DNA from 4 places in the Arthrobacter sp. 2MCAF14 genome. Region 2 is predicted to be linked to each of the others. Evidence: riboswitches for the same ligand, from Rfam matches in the RefSeq annotation. Region 2 holds a riboswitch; each other region holds the start of a gene.
What was found. Region 2 has a riboswitch for thiamine pyrophosphate ahead of AB4074_RS18280 (ECF transporter S component). Riboswitches for the same ligand answer to the same signal wherever they lie in the genome.
Positions count from the first base shown of each region.

Region 1: another riboswitch for thiamine pyrophosphate. It lies ahead of thiO (glycine oxidase ThiO); the one in region 2 lies ahead of AB4074_RS18280 (ECF transporter S component).
Region 3: another riboswitch for thiamine pyrophosphate. It lies ahead of thiC (phosphomethylpyrimidine synthase ThiC); the one in region 2 lies ahead of AB4074_RS18280 (ECF transporter S component).
Region 4: another riboswitch for thiamine pyrophosphate. It lies ahead of thiD (bifunctional hydroxymethylpyrimidine kinase/phosphomethylpyrimidine kinase); the one in region 2 lies ahead of AB4074_RS18280 (ECF transporter S component).

Region 1 covers NZ_JBFRHB010000001.1:23,317-25,511, forward strand. Annotated here, with positions in the region: gene AB4074_RS00120 (DUF805 domain-containing protein) at 1-70, shown strand, start outside; gene thiE (thiamine phosphate synthase) at 192-878, opposite strand; TPP riboswitch at 905-1,024, shown strand; gene thiO (glycine oxidase ThiO) at 1,016-2,195, shown strand, end outside.
Region 2 covers NZ_JBFRHB010000030.1:4,572-6,766, forward strand. Annotated here, with positions in the region: gene AB4074_RS18275 (ABC transporter ATP-binding protein) at 1-327, opposite strand, end outside; gene AB4074_RS18280 (ECF transporter S component) at 327-956, opposite strand; TPP riboswitch at 1,031-1,167, opposite strand; gene AB4074_RS18285 (NUDIX hydrolase) at 1,380-2,126, shown strand; gene AB4074_RS18290 (DUF4235 domain-containing protein) at 2,178-2,195, shown strand, end outside.
Region 3 covers NZ_JBFRHB010000001.1:371,846-374,040, forward strand. Annotated here, with positions in the region: gene thiC (phosphomethylpyrimidine synthase ThiC) at 1-1,283, opposite strand, end outside; TPP riboswitch at 1,279-1,386, opposite strand; gene AB4074_RS01710 (amidohydrolase family protein) at 1,464-2,195, shown strand, end outside.
Region 4 covers NZ_JBFRHB010000014.1:39,985-42,179, forward strand. Annotated here, with positions in the region: gene thiD (bifunctional hydroxymethylpyrimidine kinase/phosphomethylpyrimidine kinase) at 1-868, opposite strand, end outside; TPP riboswitch at 860-956, opposite strand; gene AB4074_RS11560 (Rne/Rng family ribonuclease) at 1,101-2,195, opposite strand, start outside.

The DNA.
Region 1 (2,195 bases), on a different contig from region 2:
AGGTCCGATCATCTTGCTCGTCTTCTACGCCACGGCGTCGAAACCGGAAGGGGCGACTTACGGCGCCTGAGCGCCGCACGCTTTGAAAGCCACGGGCTGAAAACTGACCAAGAGCGACGGTGGTCGTTGCCGGGGTGCCGTAAGAACCCCGGCAACGACCGCCGTCGTCGTTCTACTCCCGGGAAATGTCCTTAAGTCGTCGCGTCAAGGGCAGCCAGAAGCGCCTGGGCTGCCGCCGTCGGATCCTGTGCTTCGGTGATGGCCCGCACCACCACGATGCGGCTGGCGCCGGCCCTAACTACCTCTTCCACGTTGCTGAGATCGATGCCGCCAATCGCAAACCAGGGGAGCACAACGCCTCCGACTGTCTCTTCGTCTGCCTGCTTCACCGCGTTGGCGGCGTACTTCACCAGATCGAGCCCGACGGCCGAGCGTCCCGGCTTGGTGGGGGTGGCCCACACCGGCCCGACGCAGAAGTAGTCCAGGCCGCTGCGGCCAGGCGACGCGGCGATGGCTGCGTCAATCTGTTCCGGCGTGTGTGTGGAGAGACCGATGATGGTGGGGTCGTGGAGCAGCTTCCGGGCAGAGCGCAGCGGAATGTCCTTTTGGCCGATGTGGAACACCGGCGCGCCGGAGAGGGATGCTACGTCCGCGCGGTCGTTGACTGCCCAGAGACGGCCGTGACGATGGGCCACTGATTGCAGGATCTCCAGGAGCTCCAGTTCCTCTGCCGCTTCAATCGTCTTGTCGCGGAGCTGGATGATGTCCACGCCGCCCTCGAATGCGGCATCGACAAACTGCCCAAAATCACCCTGTTCCTTGCGGGCGTCGGTGCAGAGGTACAGGCGGGCGGTGGTGTGGACATCGTGCTGGGTCATGGAAACAGAGTAGTTCCTCTAAACTGGGCTGGTACCGCGGGAGCCGCGGCGGCAGTCACAATCGCCGCGCGGCTGAGAGGGCTTCAGCGCCGACCGCTTGACCTGATCCGGCTAGTACCGGCGTAGGGAAGGACTCCATGGACGAAGTAAACACCCAGCACGAACCCCTGCGCGCGGATGTCGCGGTGATCGGGGGCGGTGTCATTGGCCTCGGCATCGCGTGGGAAGCCCGCAGATCCGGCCGTTCGGTTGTCCTCATCGATCCCGCACCGGCCAGCGGCGCTACGTTCGCGGCGGCGGGAATGCTGGCGCCGGTCAGCGAATTGCACTACCAGGAAGAGGACCTCCTGGAGCTAATGCTCGAATCGTCGGTATTCTGGCCGGACTTCGAACGCAATGTGACCGGCTCGAGCATCGGCCGCAGCACGGGTTACCGTACGACGCCGACCCTCGCCGTCGGCGCGGACGCTGCGGACCGCCGGGCGCTCGCCGATCTCCGGGATGTCCAGCTGGCCAACGGCCTGGTGGTGGAATCCGTGCGGTTGCGCGAGGTGCGGGAGCGTGAGCCGCTGCTGAGCCCGCAGATTTCCTGCGCCTTCGACATCCCGGGCGACCACCAAGTGGATCCGCGCCGGCTTTCGGTCGCGATTCTGGGCGCGCTGGCAGACCACCAGCCCAGGGATTCCAGCTGGATTCCGGGGGCCGATGGCGGTTTTGCGGTCCACGACACTGCAGCGGGCCTCCTGTGGGAGGACGGGCGCGTCGTGGGGGCCGTGCTCGGCTCAGGAATCGAGGTGCTCGCCACGGAAACAGTGGTAGCCAACGGACTGGATGCCGCCCGCTTGAACGGCCTGCCGGATGGATTGTCACTCCCGTTGCGTCCGGTGTATGGCGACATATTGCGGTTGCGCGTCCCGGAGCATCTGCAACCCCTGGTCACCGCCACGGTCCGGGGAATGGTGCGCGGAGTGCCCGTCTATATCGTGCCCCGCGACGACGGGACGGTGGTGATCGGCGCGACGCAACGTGAAGACGGCTTGTCGGCGTCCGGGGGATCGGCCAACCCGGTGTCAGCCGGTGGCGTGTACCAATTGCTCCGCGACGCCCAGGTACTTGTCCCGGCTGTGGCCGAACTGGAACTTCTGGAAGCAACTGCCCGTGCGCGTCCGGGCACTCCGGACAATGCACCGCTGTTGGGCCGTGTGAAAGGCGGCGAAAGCGAAGGAACCGTGCCCGGCCTCATCGTGGCCAGCGGCTTCTTCCGCCACGGCGTACTCCTCACTCCGGCAGCGGCGAAGATCTGCGTCGGACTCATGG
Region 2 (2,195 bases):
GGAAAGCACCACCTGGGTTTCGGGGTCCTGTTGCATGAGTCCGGCACGGCCCCGCTGGGCCTTCGGCGAAACGCCGTCCACGAGCAGCGAGCCCGTCTCGTCGGCGTCGTCACCTTCCTCGCCCAACACGCCCGCCAAGGCATGCAGGAGCGTCGACTTGCCCGCGCCCGAGGGGCCGAGCAGGAGCACACGCTCCCCTGGACGAATATCCAGGTCCAGGGCGTGGATGGCCTGCGTGGTGCGGCCAGCGTGCCGCCAGCCCCAGCCTTGCGCGGAAATGGCGGCGGGTCGCACCACAGCAGGGGTGCCGGAATCAGGACTGGGCATCAGGAAAAGACGGGCTCCGAGGCGGCCTTGCGGGACGCGAACGCGCTCAGGACACCGGTCTTGGCCAGGCCGCGGGTCGCGATCCAGGACAGGGCTCCGGCAATGACGGCACCGGAGATCGTGCAGAACACGATGTACGCGAGCTTGTCGACCGGTTCGTAGGCGATGTTCCAGCCCCACGGCAGGAAGGAGTCGTTCAAACCGCAGAACAGGCCCGCGCCGGCACCTGCCAGCAGGGACACCGGCAGGTTGAACTTCTTGTACATGAAGGCCAGGAAGATGAGTTCCGCGCCGAGACCCTGGAGCAGGCCCGAGATCAGGACCGTGGTGCCGTACTGCGAACCCATGATGAGCTCGCTGGTGGCGGCCACCGTCTCGCAGAAAATTGCCGCACCGGGCTTGCGGACGATGAGCATGCCCAGGACTGCCGGGATCATCCAGCCGCCGGCGATCAGGCCGCTCAGCGGCGGGTAGCCGGCGGACATCGGCGTAGCAACCAGAGCCATCTGGTCCCATGCCCAGAAGATCACGCCACCGGCGATCGAGATCAGTGCCGCCACGACGATGTCCACGACGCGCCAGCTGTAACCAGGCTTGGTGAGGCCCGGCCTTGCAGAAATACCAGTCATTTTGTCCTCCTGAGGAACAGGAGGGGAAAGTGTTTCCGGTTGCCTGCGAGCGGTTTCCGCCGCCCCGGTCCGGACACTATGAGAACTCGACTCCCTTGCGCCGGTACTAGCCGGATCAGGTTCGAGGGTCTGCGGCTGTCCGCACTCTCAGCGCCCGTCATCCGTGCCGCATTGCTGCGAGCCCGACGGCGGCGCTCCCCTGTCGTTATCAATCCACCCTTTTGGGCGTGGTTCAGTTTACACCTTGGCGGGGTTGCGGGCGCTGTGCTGGCCTACGCGGAACGGTCACAAACATGTGGGACGACGGATTCTGCTGGATCATTCGCCGGGCGAGCCCTGGCCGGCGCGGATTGGCGCGGGCGGGCGCAGAAGCTGGGAGAATGATCCAGCAGAATGTGACGCAGCGCGGGCAAAGGAGCGGTCTTGGCAGGCATTGGCGAAGCGAACAGCACCACGGTGGCCGAACCTAGGCTCGCCGCGAGCGTGATCCTGGTCCGCGAGGCCCCCGTTCACACGGTTCAGTCAGACCCGGAGGTTCCGGCGGATGCCGGGCGCGGCCTGGAGGTGTTCGTGCAGCACCGCGTGACCACGATGGATTTCGCCGCGGGCATGGTCGTCTTCCCCGGGGGGCGAGTGGACCAGGCGGACAGCTCCGGCTGGGACTTCGAGGACGACGTCGTCGAGCGGCACGCCAACGCCTGGCGCCGGAGCAGCATCGCCGTCGAGCCCGCTTCGGCCCGGTTCAACGCCGGCCGGGTGCTGGCGGCTGCACAGCGCGAGGTGTTCGAAGAGGCCGGGCTGAAGCTCGACGCCGCCACCCTCCGCCCGTGGGCCAACTGGGTCACCCCGGCAGACCAGCCCAAGCGCTTCGACACATACTTCTACCTTGCCTGCCCGCTTTCCGGTGCCGAGCCAAGGCACCAAACCACGGAAGCGTCATCGTCCTTGTGGATGCCGGTCCGCGGAATCCTGGATGCCGAAGCCGCCGGAACCCTCAAGCTCATGCCGCCCACGCTGGCGCTGCTGGATGAGCTCCTCGCTCTCGGCACGGTGGAAGCGATACTGGCCGAGGACCGTGACATCGTGCCCGTCCGTCCAAAGCCTGGAGCTTTGGAGGAGTTCTTCCGGCTGAGGCGCCAATCCCCAACCGTTGCTCCGGAACTGCCCTGAAGTGGGGTTAGGCTGGGGACGGTCCTGTTTCCTCCCGCAAGGAGTCCCGGAATGAACCTCCTCATCAAG
Region 3 (2,195 bases), on a different contig from region 2:
GCAACGTCGGTCACGAGCGGGCCGAGGGTGTAGAACGGTGCGCCGTCGCACAGCTCCTGCTGCCGCTCGACGTTCTCGCGGACGAGGTGGAACGGGATGTGCCCGGGGCCCTCCACCATGACCTGCACGTCGTACTTCCACGCCCGCTTCGTGAGCTCCGCGAGCGTGTCGAGCTCGGCGAACTGCGCGGCGTCGTTGGCGTCCGCCGTCGCTCCCGGACGCAAGCCGTCGCCGAGCGAGAACGCGACGTCGTACTTGGCGAAGATTTCGCAGAGTTCGTCGAAATGGGTGTAGAGGAAGTTTTCTTCGTGGTGCGCCAGGCACCAGCCGGCCATGATGGAGCCGCCGCGGGAAACGATGCCCGTTACGCGATTCGCGGTGAGCGGCACATACCGCAGCAACACGCCGGCGTGGATGGTCATGTAGTCCACGCCCTGCTCGCATTGTTCAATGACAGTGTCGCGGAAGATCTCCCACGTGAGCTTGTTGGCTTCGCCGTTGACCTTCTCGAGGGCCTGGTAAATAGGCACGGTACCGATCGGCACGGGGGAGTTGCGGATGATCCATTCTCGGGTGGTGTGGATGTCGTCACCCGTGGACAGGTCCATCACAGTGTCGGCGCCCCATTGCGTGGCCCACTGCAACTTGTCCACCTCTTCGGCGATGGAGCTGGTGACGGCCGAGTTGCCGATATTGGCGTTGATCTTCACGAGGAACGCCTTGCCGATGATCATCGGCTCGGATTCGGGGTGGTTGATGTTGTTGGGGATGATGGCCCGGCCGGCCGCGACCTCGCTGCGGACGAGTTCCACATCGCAGTTTTCGCGAAGTGCCACGAACTGCATTTCGGGCGTCACGATGCCCTGCTTGGCGTAGTGCATCTGCGTCACGGTCTTGCCGTCGACGGCGCGGCGGGGCACCGGCTGTGCACCCTTCCACTCCGCTGAGGCGGCGCCGCGGCGTACGGCCGACTTGCCGTCGTCGAGCAGGTTCCGTTCGCGGCCGCTGTAGGCCTCGGTGTCGCCGCGGGCTTCGATCCACTCGCTGCGGAACGGCTCGAGGCCGACCACGGGATCGCTCCCTGGCCCTGCGGTGCGGTACACCTGGAATGGCGCGTTGGCCTCGCCGTTGGGGGACGGTTCCAGGGCGATTTCAGTCACCGGAACCCGGATTCCCGTCCCGGCATCCTCCAGGAACGCGAGGGAATGCGACTTGAGGGATTGTGTCACCTCTTTGGCCGATCCGTTTTGGGTAGGGCTCAGCTGTGTTTCTTTGATGCTCAAAGGATTACTCACTTCCTTCGCCGGCATTACCCGGACAGGTTCAACGGTCACAGGCTGCATCAGCCCGATCTCAGCCCTTGCAAGGGCCCCCGTGTGGTCGTAGACGAAGCTACCACAGCTGTCGGTGCTTGGGAGAGATGTGACCGGTCCGGCAACGGCGTCGGAGTCTAGGGTGGAATCATGGCGGAAATCATCGAATTCAGCGGCACCGTCCTCACCGGGCCGGAGGAGGAACGGCGCGGCCTCTGGTCGGTCGACGGACGGCTGACGTACCTGCGGCCTGCTGCCGCACCGGACGTCGTCCTGGCCGGATGGGTGCTGCCCGGCCTTGTCGACGCGCACTGCCATGTTGGCTTGGGCAAGGGCGGTGCCGTCGACGACGAGACTGCGCGGCTGCAGGCGACGGCGGACCGGAACGCCGGGACGCTCCTGATCCGCGACGCCGGATCCGCAAGCGACACGCGGTGGCTGCAGCGCCGGACGGACATGCCCAGAATCATCCGCGCGGGCAGGCATATCGCGAGGCAACGCCGTTACATCCCCGGGCTGGCCGAAGAAGTCGAGCCGGAGGATCTGGCGGAGGCGGTGCGCAAGCAGGCGCGGTCCGGAGACGGCTGGGTCAAGATCGTCGGGGACTGGATCGACCGCTCCGCCGGGGATCTCGGCCCGTCCTTTCCGGCCGCCATCGTCAAGGACGCCGTCGCCGCGGCACACGACGAGGGAGCCAGGGTAACTGCCCATTGCTTCGCCGAAGGGACTATCGACGACATGCTCGACGCGGGCATCGACTGCATCGAGCACGCCACCGGCCTCCTGCCGCACCATATTCCCCGGCTGCTGGACCAGGATGTGCCGATTGTCCCCACCCTCATCAACATTGCGACCTTTCCGGACATCGCGAAGCAGGCGGAA
Region 4 (2,195 bases), on a different contig from region 2:
GAAGGTCCTGCTGGAGCGCGTGGAAATGATGGATCGGCCCATTGCCCTTCCCCACTTCCAGCACCTCGGACTGGGCCAGCGCCCCCTGAAGCCAGGGCTTGACTACGCGCAGCGCAGACTCCCAATCGCCGAGCCGTGCCTTGGCCGTCGCCATGGCCGACGACAAGGAACATCCCGTGCCATGGCTGTTGCGGGTCTCCACGCGTTGACCGGCGAATTCCACCACGTCCTGGCTCAGGACTCCTTCGGTGTTAACCAGGGCGTCGGGGCAGCCCTCTCCCTGCAGATGGCCGCCCTTCACCAGGACGGTGTTTCCGCAGGCTGCAGCCAGGCGTTTGCCTTGCTCCAACGCCGATGCCCAGTCAATGGCAACAGGCTCGCCAAGCAGCATGGCCAATTCAGGAAGGTTGGGGGTCACCAAGTCAGCGAGGGGCAGAAGTTCCCGCAGCGCGGTTTCAGCGGACTCCGCGAGGAGCCGGTCGCCACTGGTCGCGATCATCACCGGATCCAGCACGACGACGGCGGGGCGCGCCTCGCCGAGCCAGCGACGGACTTCATGGATGACGGCGGCGTCCCCGAGCATGCCGATTTTGACAGCATCAACAGTGATGTCGTCGCTAATGGCATCCAATTGCTGGCGCAGGAACTCCACGGGAGGCACATGGACGGCAGTGACTCCCCGGGTGTTTTGTACGGTGAGCGCAGTGATGACGGCCATGCCATAGCCGCCGTTGGCCGCGATGCTCTTGAGGTCTGCCTGGATCCCGGCACCACCCGAAGGATCAGAGCCGGCAATGCTGAGGACCCTCGGGATAGCCCGCTGGACGGCCTTGAGCGGGTAGACAGCTGATTGCGCTGAAACAGTCATGCGAGACATCCCTTCGCCGGTGCTAACCGGACAGGTTCAACGGGTCTGGTCTCAGCCGGCTTGGTGCGCGGCACCCCGTGTCAGTCCCTTAGCTTAACCCGGATCACACCTCGCCCGCTGAAATCGCGCTATGCAACCGTGCTGACCGTCCGGTGAATCGGCCGGCAACGACGAAGCCCCGGCGGTTTCCACATGAGCGGAAAGGGCCGGGGCTTCGGACAGGGTACTGCGTTTAGAGCTCGGACTTGGGCACGCCGACTCCGAGGATGATCGGTTCCGCTGCCGCCGTCGACTTGGCTGGAGCAGCGTCCGTCGCCTTGGCCTCGTGCGCGGCCCCACCGGAGGCGGCCGCGGCAACCTCGTGGTGCTCAACGTTGGTGGCGTTGGCGGCACCCTGGGCCCGGCTGGCGCTGCGGTTGCGACGGCCTCGGCGTCCACGCGAACCCGCTTCCGGGGATTCCCCGCTTGCAACGGCCGCGGGGGTCCCTGCGGGCGCTTCCTCGGCCTCAGTTGCCGTCGTCGCAGTGTCGGGAGCTCCTCCGAGGCCCGCGAATGCCTGTGCCAACAGGTCCAGGCTCATGGCAGGTGCACCACTCGCTGGCTGCTCTTCGTGGTGGACGAAGGGCAACGCAACTTCCTCGCCGCCGAATCGCAGCACAGGCTTCGAACGTTCCTCGCTACTCGAAGCAGCGGCAGGAGCCTGGGCCGGGGCCGGGGGGGCCTGGACCGGGGCCGCTTCCGCTACGTGCCGGTCGGCGAGCAATTCCGCCGCGTGGTGGAGCTCGTCGTCGTGCAGGTGGGCAGCGTGGGCCGCAGCCGCGATGGTGGCAAGGGCTGCGCGGGTGGCTGCCTGGCGATTCGGATCAGTGGATTCCACTGTATGGACCGGCACAGGAGGGGTGATCGGGAGCTCGGCCGTCCCCTGCCCTGTCCCCCTGCCGCGGCGACGCTTGCGCTGCTCCGGGCGGACGGCCGGCTGTGATTCCGTCCGCGGGTGGTGGTGTTCAGCGGCCACCACGTTGGCCCGACGGTGCTCCACAGGCTCGTCGTGCGTGACGATTCCGCGACCGGCGCACGTTTCGCACTGCTCGCCGAAGACCTCAAGCAGGCCGGTGCCCATGCGCTTGCGGGTCATCTGCACCAATCCAAGCGACGTCACTTCGGCGACCTGGTGCTTGGTGCGGTCCCGGCCGAGGCACTCGACCATGCGGCGCAACACGAGATCGCGGTTGGATTCCAGGACCATGTCGATGAAGTCGATGACGATGATTCCGCCGATATCGCGCAAGCGAAGCTGGCGCACCACTTCCTCGGCAGCCTCAAGGTT